DNA from 3 places in the Sporosarcina pasadenensis genome. Region 2 is predicted to be linked to each of the others. Evidence: riboswitches for the same ligand, from Rfam matches in the RefSeq annotation. Region 2 holds a riboswitch; each other region holds the start of a gene.
The links. A riboswitch is a leader RNA that binds a small molecule or an ion and turns the genes downstream of it on or off. The one in region 2 is predicted to bind S-adenosylmethionine.
Positions count from the first base shown of each region.

Region 1: linked by a shared signal. The riboswitch ahead of metK (methionine adenosyltransferase) and the one ahead of AB1K89_RS11760 (aliphatic sulfonate ABC transporter substrate-binding protein) in region 2 are both predicted to bind S-adenosylmethionine.
Region 3: linked by a shared signal. The riboswitch ahead of AB1K89_RS12735 (methionine biosynthesis PLP-dependent protein) and the one ahead of AB1K89_RS11760 (aliphatic sulfonate ABC transporter substrate-binding protein) in region 2 are both predicted to bind S-adenosylmethionine.

Region 1 is NZ_JBFEGM010000018.1:16,762-20,041, forward strand. Features, by position in the region: gene pckA (phosphoenolpyruvate carboxykinase (ATP)) at 1-778, opposite strand, end outside; SAM riboswitch class I at 953-1,071, shown strand; gene metK (methionine adenosyltransferase) at 1,258-2,460, shown strand; gene AB1K89_RS17050 (gamma carbonic anhydrase) at 2,665-3,177, opposite strand; gene AB1K89_RS17055 (alpha/beta hydrolase) at 3,258-3,280, shown strand, end outside.
Region 2 is NZ_JBFEGM010000007.1:206,915-210,194, reverse strand. Features, by position in the region: gene AB1K89_RS11765 (amidohydrolase) at 1-1,021, shown strand, start outside; SAM riboswitch class I at 1,271-1,383, shown strand; gene AB1K89_RS11760 (aliphatic sulfonate ABC transporter substrate-binding protein) at 1,544-2,527, shown strand; gene AB1K89_RS11755 (ABC transporter permease) at 2,544-3,280, shown strand, end outside.
Region 3 is NZ_JBFEGM010000008.1:178,515-181,794, reverse strand. Features, by position in the region: gene AB1K89_RS12750 (MATE family efflux transporter) at 1-413, opposite strand, end outside; gene AB1K89_RS12745 (DMT family transporter) at 427-741, opposite strand; gene AB1K89_RS12740 (DMT family transporter) at 743-1,081, opposite strand; SAM riboswitch class I at 1,219-1,325, shown strand; gene AB1K89_RS12735 (methionine biosynthesis PLP-dependent protein) at 1,395-2,531, shown strand; gene AB1K89_RS12730 (NADPH-dependent FMN reductase) at 2,569-3,138, opposite strand.

The DNA of each region.
Region 1 (3,280 bases), on a different contig from region 2:
CGGACCAGCCGTGCTCATCATCACCGATCAACTTACGGTCAGCATCTGCTGAAAGCGTCGTTTTACCTGTGCCGGAAAGGCCGAAGAATAGAGCTACGTCCCCATCTTCACCGACGTTTGCCGAGCAGTGCATGGAAAGGATTCCACGTTCAGGCAGCAAGTAGTTCATGACGGAGAAGATCGATTTTTTCATTTCTCCAGCATATTCTGTACCGCCAATCAACACAATGCGCTTCTCAAGTGATACAATGATGAAGGTTTCGGATTTTGTTCCATCCACAGCAGGATCCGCTTTGAACGTCGGAGCTGCAATAACTGTGAATTGCGCTTCATGCGTCTTCAACTCTTCTGCGGTAGGGCGGATGAACAAGTTATGAACGAATAGGTTTTGCCATGCGAATTCATTGATGACTTGGATTGAAAGCTGAGAGTTCTTGTCAGCTCCTGCGAAGCCTTTGAATACGAATAGCTCTTCCTTTGCTTTTAAATGGTTAAGAACTTTATTATATAATGAGTCAAAGATTTCAGGTGAAATCGGGCGGTTCACTTTGCCCCAGTCGATTTTGTCTTTAGAAGAATCTTCTTCGACAATATACTTATCTTCAGGCGAACGGCCAGTATACTTTCCTGTCTCGGCAGTAAGTGCGCCGTCTGCGGAAAGTTTCGCTTCTCCACGGGAAGTCGCTTTTTCAACCAATTCCGCCACTGAAGGCTGTATGTTTACGTTGTTGCCTGAAAGTAACTCGTGTAATCCGTTTTCAATTTTAGCTGAAATCATTTTATTCGTACCGTCCTTTGCATATAATCCCACATTGGTGGGTATCATCACATTTCCTAAATAGTATAACACATTTAGAATAATAATCTATACTAATTAAAAACTCAAGTATATATGTTTAAAAAGGTTTGACAAAGTGCAAACTTTTTCGTAGGATTGTTAATTGAACGGATACTCTTATCCCGAGCTGGCGGAGGGACAGGCCCTATGAAGCCCGGCAACCTGCGTGGACCATTTTGGCCGCGAGAAGGTGCCAAACCTGGAGCAAGGTGGAATGCCTTGGACGATAAGAGTGAAAGGTGCTGCTTTTGAAATTATGCCTTTCCTCATGTATATTTACGTGAGCGAAGGGCTTTTTTATTGATTCTATGAGGCCCTTAATCCTTGTGTATGTTGACGTCGACTCTCTAGGCGCTGAACTTACTGGGACAAACAGAGTACCGTATCAATATTTGCAAGCCGTTAAGGAGGAAACTACAATGACAAATCGCCGATTATTCACTTCGGAATCGGTAACTGAAGGACATCCGGACAAAATGTGCGATCAGATTTCAGACGCCATTTTAGACGCTATTCTAGAGGAAGACCCGAATGCACGCGTAGCCTGTGAAACGACAATTACGACAGGACTCGTTTTAGTTATCGGGGAAATTACAACGACTACGTATGTTGATATCCCGAAAGTGGTACGGGACACAGTGAAGGAAATTGGCTATACGCGCGCGAAGTTCGGTTTCGACTGGGAGACGTCATCTGTGTTGACGTCAATCGACGAACAATCGGCTGATATCGCGGCGAGTGTCGATCAGGCACTGGAAGCACGTGAAGGGACAATGACGGATGAGGAGCTTGAAGCGATCGGGGCGGGAGACCAAGGACTGATGTTCGGTTATGCTTGCAATGAAACACCGGAGCTTATGCCGATGCCGATCAGTTTATCCCATAAGCTGTCACGCAGACTTGCGCAAGTGAGGAAAGAAGATACTCTCGATTACTTGCGTCCGGATGGAAAAACGCAAGTGACTGTGGAATATGATGAAGACAACCGTCCTGTACGGATTGATACGATTGTCATTTCAACACAGCATCATCCTGACATTACGCTCGAACAGATTCAACAAGACATTAAAGATCATGTAATCAACCCAGTTGTCCCAGCGGAATTATTAGATGAAGAAACAAAATACTTCATCAACCCATCAGGCCGTTTTGTCATCGGCGGACCACAAGGGGATGCCGGTTTGACAGGAAGGAAAATCATCGTTGATACTTATGGCGGCTATGCGCGTCATGGCGGCGGCGCATTTTCCGGAAAAGATGCAACGAAAGTGGACCGTTCGGCTTCATACGCGGCGCGCTATGTTGCGAAGAACATCGTAGCTGCAGGCCTAGCGGATCGCTGTGAAGTTCAACTCGCATATGCGATTGGTGTTGCGAAGCCGGTTTCGATTTCCATCGATACATTCGGTACAGGCAAAGTCGAAGAAGAGAAGCTTGTTGAAATTGTACGTGAGCTGTTCGATCTACGCCCAGCAGGCATCATTAAAATGCTTGACCTGCGCCGTCCAATCTATAAGCAGACTGCGGCATATGGCCATTTCGGACGCACTGACGTGGAACTCCCTTGGGAGCAGACGGACAAAGCGGAAGAATTGATCGCCAAAGCAGGACTGACTGTTTAATAATGTAAAATCGAGGAAGCAGTGGAGAAATCCATGCTTCCTTTTTTACTTTTTTGAGTGGAACGAGAACTTTATGGGCTTTAAAGCGTTTATACTAATTATACAAAAAGAGGGGATAGCGTTCTTGTATCGCTATTAGAGGTTTAGTGATACTCGGGATCATCGGTGCTGCCCATTTGGACAGCACCCGCGCCGAACAGATTTTTACTTCTGCAAATCCTTATAAATCCGGCCTTTTTCAACATAGCTGTTCAAAACTCGTTCCATATCCGCTCGGTCATCGTCATTCAATTCACGGACGACTTTTGCAGGCGAGCCGAGAGCAAGGCAGCCAGGCGGTATTTTCTTACCGGGAGGAACGAGGCTTCCGGCCCCGATGAATGCACCCTCGCCGATTTCCGCGCCATCTAAAATGATAGCCCCCATTCCGATGAGTGCGCCTTTTCGGATAACACAACTATGTAGAAGAGCTTTGTGGCCGACTGTCACATCGTCCTCAATCAATAACGTCTTGCCTGGACTTTGGTGAAGACAGCTCAAGTCTTGGATGCTGACACGTTCACCGATAATTGTCGGTGCTACATCGCCCCTGATGACCGAACTGAACCAAATCGAACTGTCTGCCCCAATCGTTACATCACCTGTAATCGTCGCATAATCCGCGACATAGACGGATGGGTGAATTTTTGGCGTTTTTCCGTTGTATGAATAAATCATGAACGTCTCCTCTTTTCTAAAAATCATGTATAATTTATCGTAACATAAAACTTTCATTTACATAAAGGGGGGTGAGTGCCATGTGGAAATGGGAAGCGGAAGG
Region 2 (3,280 bases):
ATATACTGGTATAGTTGCAACACTGGATACCGGTATAGAAGGACCAACAACCGCCTATCGATTTGATATGGATGCCCTTGATATTAACGAATCGGAGTTGGACAGTCATTTCCCTAAGCAAGAGGGATTCAGATCAAAGCTTCCCCATAAAATGCATGCGTGCGGTCATGATGCCCATACAGCAATTGGATTAGGTTTGGCGACAGTTATTGCTAACAATAAAGAAGCCTTAAAAGGGAGAATCAAATTGATCTTTCAACCTGCTGAGGAGGGAACACGCGGCGCGAAATCAATGGCGAGTGCTGGAATCGTAGATGATGTAGACTATTTCATCGCCTCGCATGTTGGGACAGGGGTCCCCCATCAACATTTCGTTGCTTCGAATAACGGTTTCTTGGCCACATCGAAACTGGATATCACTTTCAAAGGTAAGGCATCCCATGCAGGAGCACAACCTGAAGAAGGAAATAATGCATTGTTAGCTGCTGCCAATGCGGCATTAAATATTCACGCAATCTCTAGGAATTCAAAAGGGATTTCAAGAATTAATGTCGGTGAATTACATGCTGGTTCAGGAAGAAATATAATCGCAGATTATGCGTTTCTAAAAGCAGAAACACGCGGGGAAAATTCTGAAGTGAATCAATTTATAAAAAGTCAGTTAGAAGCGATTATTAAAGGTGCAGCACAAATGTATCAAGTCGATTATCAAATTGATACAGTCGGTGAAGCACTTAGTAGTCAAGGATCGAAAGAGTTGGCAGTGATTCTCCAGGGATGTGCAGAAGAGTCAGCCATGTTAAAAGAAACAGCTTTGGAATCAAATGACGCGGCTGGTTCCGAAGATGCAACTTATTTCATGGAACGAGTGAAACAAAATGGTGGACTCGCAACATATTGTATTTTTGGCACAGACCTTCCTGCCGGACACCATAATGAACAATTTGACATCAATGAAGAAACGATGCTTGCAGCCGTAGATGTCTTATTTAAATCAGCTATACAATTAAACAGTCTTTAAGATCAGTAGTAAAAAAGGGAATCCTCGGGATTCCCTTTTTATGTTCCATCGAAAATTTATAAGTAATTATGAATAAAAATAAATAAATATAATATACTGTGTAATCCCTGTCGTAGCAGTCAATGAAACTGAATTAGCATGCACTATATTTTAAAATAATGAAAATATGAGTTGACAATTTATTTTTATCTGTTTATACTAATTTTCAATCAGTTAGATTTTGAAAATGATTTTGACAATTACATACATCTCTTATTAAGAGTGGCGGAGGGAATAGGCCCGATGAAGCCCGGCAACCAACAGATGAATTGATCTGAAAAGGTGCTACATCCTACAGGTGTTTTTAGCCTGGAAGATAAGAGGAGGAATTTTGCAGCCCTCTTCTTATTGAAGAGGGTTTTTTATAATCATTAAGTTAAAACCGGATTTGTGCATAGATAAATCCGACTATGCCAATAGGAACAGTTAATGATTGGGTTAAATTGATTTTCCATATAAAAATGAGTTTAGGAGGAAATGAACATGAAAAAATGGATTGCATTAATATTAACGGTTATCAGTATAACGATTCTGATGTCAGCTTGCTCATCCAGTGAAGGCAAGGAAAAGGTGGAGTTGAAAAAAGTTGTGTTGGATTATGCATATTACTCGCCAACTAGCCTAGCGTTGAAGGAATTTGGTTGGGCAGAGGAGGCGTTTGTGGAACAAGGGATTGAAGTGGAGTGGGTACTCAGCCACGGAAGCAATAAAGCACTTGAATTTCTAAATTCAAAAAGTGTCGACTTCGGTTCGACAGCTGGGGCTGCAGCATTAATCGCCAAGTCGAATGGTTCACCCATTGAATCGGTCTATATTTATTCGAAGCCGGAATGGACTGCGCTTGTTGCCACAGGCGATTCGGACATCACATCAGTAGAACAATTGAAAGGTAAGAAAGTGGCTGCAACGCTAGGGACGGATCCATATATATTTCTTCTCCGCTCGTTACAAGAAGTTGGGTTGTCGTCCAAAGACTTGGAAATTGTAAATTTACAACACTCAGATGGCGCTAACGCTCTTTTGACAGGTCAAGTAGAAGCGTGGGCAGGGTTAGATCCACATATGGCAAAAGTTGAAGTCGATTCTGGTGCAAAGTTATTTTTACGTGATCATGAAAAAAATACGTACGGAACACTGAATGTCAGATCTGAATTTGCTGAACAACATCCTGAAGTAGTTGAAACAGTGATTGAAGTGTATGAGAAAGCACGGAAGTGGGTTTTGGAAAATCCGGATGAGGCAGCCGACATACTTGCAAAAGAAGCTGAGATGCAATTGGAAGTAGCGAAAAAGAGTTTAGAGCGTAATGACTTCTCGGATCCAATCCCTGGACAGAAACAAATCGATGAACTGACTGCAGCGGGTGAAGTGTTGCAATCAGAAAATGTAATTAAAGGGAATGTGGATATCCGAACGATTGTAGGAGAATTGATTACTGATCAATTTGCAAAAAAAGTTATCGAATGAAATAGGGGGAATAGACATGACGGTCAATATTGACGAAAAAGAATTGTTTAAAGTAAAAGCAAAAAGATCGGTCAAAATTAACTTTGAAAATAAGGTGAGAGGTTTAGCTCTTGGCTTGATCATTCCATTCATTCTATTAGTCGTTTGGGAAGCGGCTGTCCGTTTCAATTGGCTCGATGCCTATGTCTTTCCGGCTCCGACAACTATTTTGCAAAAAATTATTGAGTTAGCCCAAGAAGGGACACTTTGGGGACATGTGGGAATTACGTTCTTTCGGGTTATGATCGGATTTCTAGCAGGAACAATTGCCGCGGTTATATTGGGATCCATCGTCGGTTATTTTAAATGGTTTGAGCAGTTGATGGATCCATTAATTCAAGCGTTTCGCTCAATTCCATCTCTAGCCTGGGTTCCGTTGTTTATCTTATGGATGGGTATTGGAGAGTCGTCAAAAGTGATGTTAATCGCTGTCGGTGTGTTCTTCCCGATCTATCTGAACATCGTCTCAGGTATTCAAGGTGTAGACCGTAAGTTAATTGAAGTCGGTAAGATCTATCATTTTACTCCGTTGCAAATTGTTCGTCGTATCATCTTGCCCGCTTCACTTCCTTCGTTTCTCGTCGGTCTACGTAGTGGTGTCGGATTAGGCTGGATGTTCGTCGTAGCTGCGGAGCTAATGGGAGCAAGTCAAGGGCTTGGGTATTTGCTAGTCGTTGGTCAGAATACGTATTCGCCCGAGCTTATTATCGCAAG
Region 3 (3,280 bases), on a different contig from region 2:
CGCAAATAGGACGTCGCCATGTCAATCATCGACTCAGGAGTTCCAAGCAATGCTAAGATCGGCTTTGCTAAAAAGAAACCTGCAAAGCTTAAGACGACGGACATGATCGCAAGTAGAACGACGAAAGCGTTCAAATAATTGCGCAATCCCGTCTCGCTTCCCCTCCCCTTTTGCTGGGAGAGGATTGTGAGCGCCGCATTATTCAGGCCGATGACAAATGAGAGGACGGTGAAAACGACTGTGCCCGAAATCGCGACCGCTCCAAGCGCATCCGCACCAATCAGATTCCCGACCCATAGGCTGTCGATGAATTGATACGACACTTGCAAAAGGTTCGTTAAAATGATCGGAGCCGAATAGAAGATCAGCTGCTTCGCAAGCGGCCCTTCCGTAAAATCATATTGCTTCGCCACAGCGCTCCCTCCTTCATCCAAATAACTTCAATCCGACCGCCCCTCCGATAATCAAACAGAGGAAAAACATCCGTTTCCATCCGGCCGCTTCCTTGAAAAACATAATGCCCATCAGCACCGCACCCGCGGCACCGAGTCCCGTCCATATCGCATACGCCGTCCCCATCGGAATATCGCGCATCGCAAGTGACAAAAACCAAAAACCGACCGAAAATGTCACAATAATTAGCAACAGACGGGGCCACGACCTTTTCTGCAAATAAAGATTAATGGCCATGACACCGAAAATCTCACCTAAGCTGGCGATGACTAAATATACCCAAGCCATCTCAATCGCCCCCTTCCGCTGCTTCACCGGATTCGACCGTCGTCATTTTAATCCCAATGACCCCGATGATGATAATCGCGATGAAGATCACCTTTGCGATGGAAAACTCCGCATGGAAGAACAGGAAGTCTATAAGGACAATCGCCGCCGCACCCGAGCCGGTGAACACTGCATATACCGTCCCGGACGGAAGCGTCTCGCAAGCTTTAATAATTGCATAGAAACTGATGATAATGGCAACGACGGTCCACGTCCATTCGAGTGCCGTATCGGAGTACCGAAGTCCAATCACCCAGAATATCTCAACGATCGCCGCCAATAAAACATAAAGCCAAGCCAATGGAATCCTCCTCGTCTTTCAACATGCCTACATTATAGCAAAAGTCCCCAGAAATTTTTCCTCCGGAGAGGCTTGCAATCTAACAAGGAACATGATAACTTTAAATAAATCATTTTTCTAACAATTGCATATTTTGATTCTTATCAAGAGAGACGGAGGGATTGGCCCGATGAAGTCTCAGCAACCAGCCCGATATTGGTATGGTGCTAATTCCAAAAGGCGTGGAACGTCTCGAAGATAAGAAGATTGATTTCAACGATGTTGGAGGCCCTCTTCTTAATTGAAGAGGCCTCTTTTTTAATAGACAAAGGAGATGGGCAACTTGACAAAGCAAAGCATTAACACGAAATTGGTGCAACTAGGAAATCAGAGCGATCCGAGAACTGGGGCGGTCAACCCTCCCCTTCATTTTTCGACCGCCTACAAGCATGATGGATTAGGACTTTCCACGGGATATGACTATATACGAACGAAAAACCCGACCCGGACGGTTCTTGAGGAAGGCATCGCAAATTTAGAAAACGGCGACCGCGGTTACGCGTGTAGTTCGGGCATGGCGGCGATCCAGCTCGTCATGTCCCTGTTCAAATCGGGGGATGAACTGATCGCTCCCGACGACCTGTACGGCGGGACGTTCCGTTTGTTTGACCAATACGCCAATCTGTATAACATCCGGACCTCGTATACGTCTTTTGAAAACGTCGAGGAAGTAGAAAAGCTCATTACTGGAAAAACGAAAGCTATTTTCATCGAAACACCGACAAACCCGCTCATGCTGGAAATCGACATTGAAAAGTATGTGGAGCTCGCAAAAAAACACGACTTGCTCGTCATCGTCGATAATACGTTTTTGACTCCGTATTACCAACGCCCGATCGAGCTCGGGGCGGACATCGTCATCCATAGCGCGACGAAATATATCGGTGGCCATAATGACGTGCTTGCAGGGCTCGTCGTCGCAAAAGGAGAAGAATTGTGCAACCGTTTAGGAGAGAACCATAATGCGATCGGTGCAACGCTTTCGCCGTTCGATTCTTGGCTCGTCATCCGCGGGTTGAAGACATTGCATGTCCGAATGAAACAGCATGACGCCAACGCAAAGGAACTCGTCTCCTATTTGGAAAGCGAACCGCTCGTCGATGACGTACTCTATGCCGGAAAAGGCGGCATGATTTCATTCAGGGTGCGGGAAAGCGAATGGGTCGATCCGCTTTTGCAAAACTTACGGCTCATCACATTTGCCGAAAGTCTCGGTGGAGTCGAAAGCTTAATTACATATCCGACGACGCAAACCCATTCGGAAATTCCCGAGGAGGTGCGGGAAGAGCGCGGTGTCGATAGGCGTCTATTGCGCCTCTCTGTCGGATTGGAGGAAGCTGAGGACTTGATCGACGATCTTAAGCAAGCCCTCGCCATTGCCGCGGAGACGACAGCTGTGAGTCAGCAATAAAGAAAGGCCGTCTCGGTGAATGAGACGGCCTTATTTATTAGGAATTGATTTCAGCCAAAGCTTTTCTTTGCGAATAGAACGCGATGAAGTTGTTGACGACGTTATCTAAGAAGTCGATTGTCGCTTGGTCTGTCAATTGTCCCGCTTCATCCATCTTTTCATGGATGGAACCGATGTACACTTCATTATTCGGCAATAGTGCTGGAGAGAGCATCGGGTTCGTCAAGATTTCACGCAAGTGGATTTGCGCGCGGACACTTCCCAACACGCCCATTGAAGCGCCGATCATGAATGCAGGCTTGTCTTTAATTGCGAAATTGCTTCTAGAAAGCCAGTCGACAGCATTTTTCATTGCCCCTGGAATGGAGAAGTTGTATTCCGGAACTGCAAAAAGGACCGCATCCGAATCTCTCACATTATCCAAGAAATCCTTCACGTTTTCTGGCTGGTTGCTTTCTATATCAACGGAAAATATATCGACATCATTAATGAAAACAGGTGTAATATCGAGTTGACCCGCATATTTCTTCCTTAAATACTCAACCACTTTCAAGTTGTATGAAGTGGAGCTTGTACTGCCGATAATCGCTTTTACTGAAATTGTCATGATGGAGGACTCCTTTTCGTTTTTCTGCTTAGCATGACCTCACTATTGGAAGGTATGCATCTCCTAATGTAGACTCATCGATTATCTCACATTCAAGATATCTTTTTAAAAAATATGCTCAAACGAAAAGAACGTCCCCCAT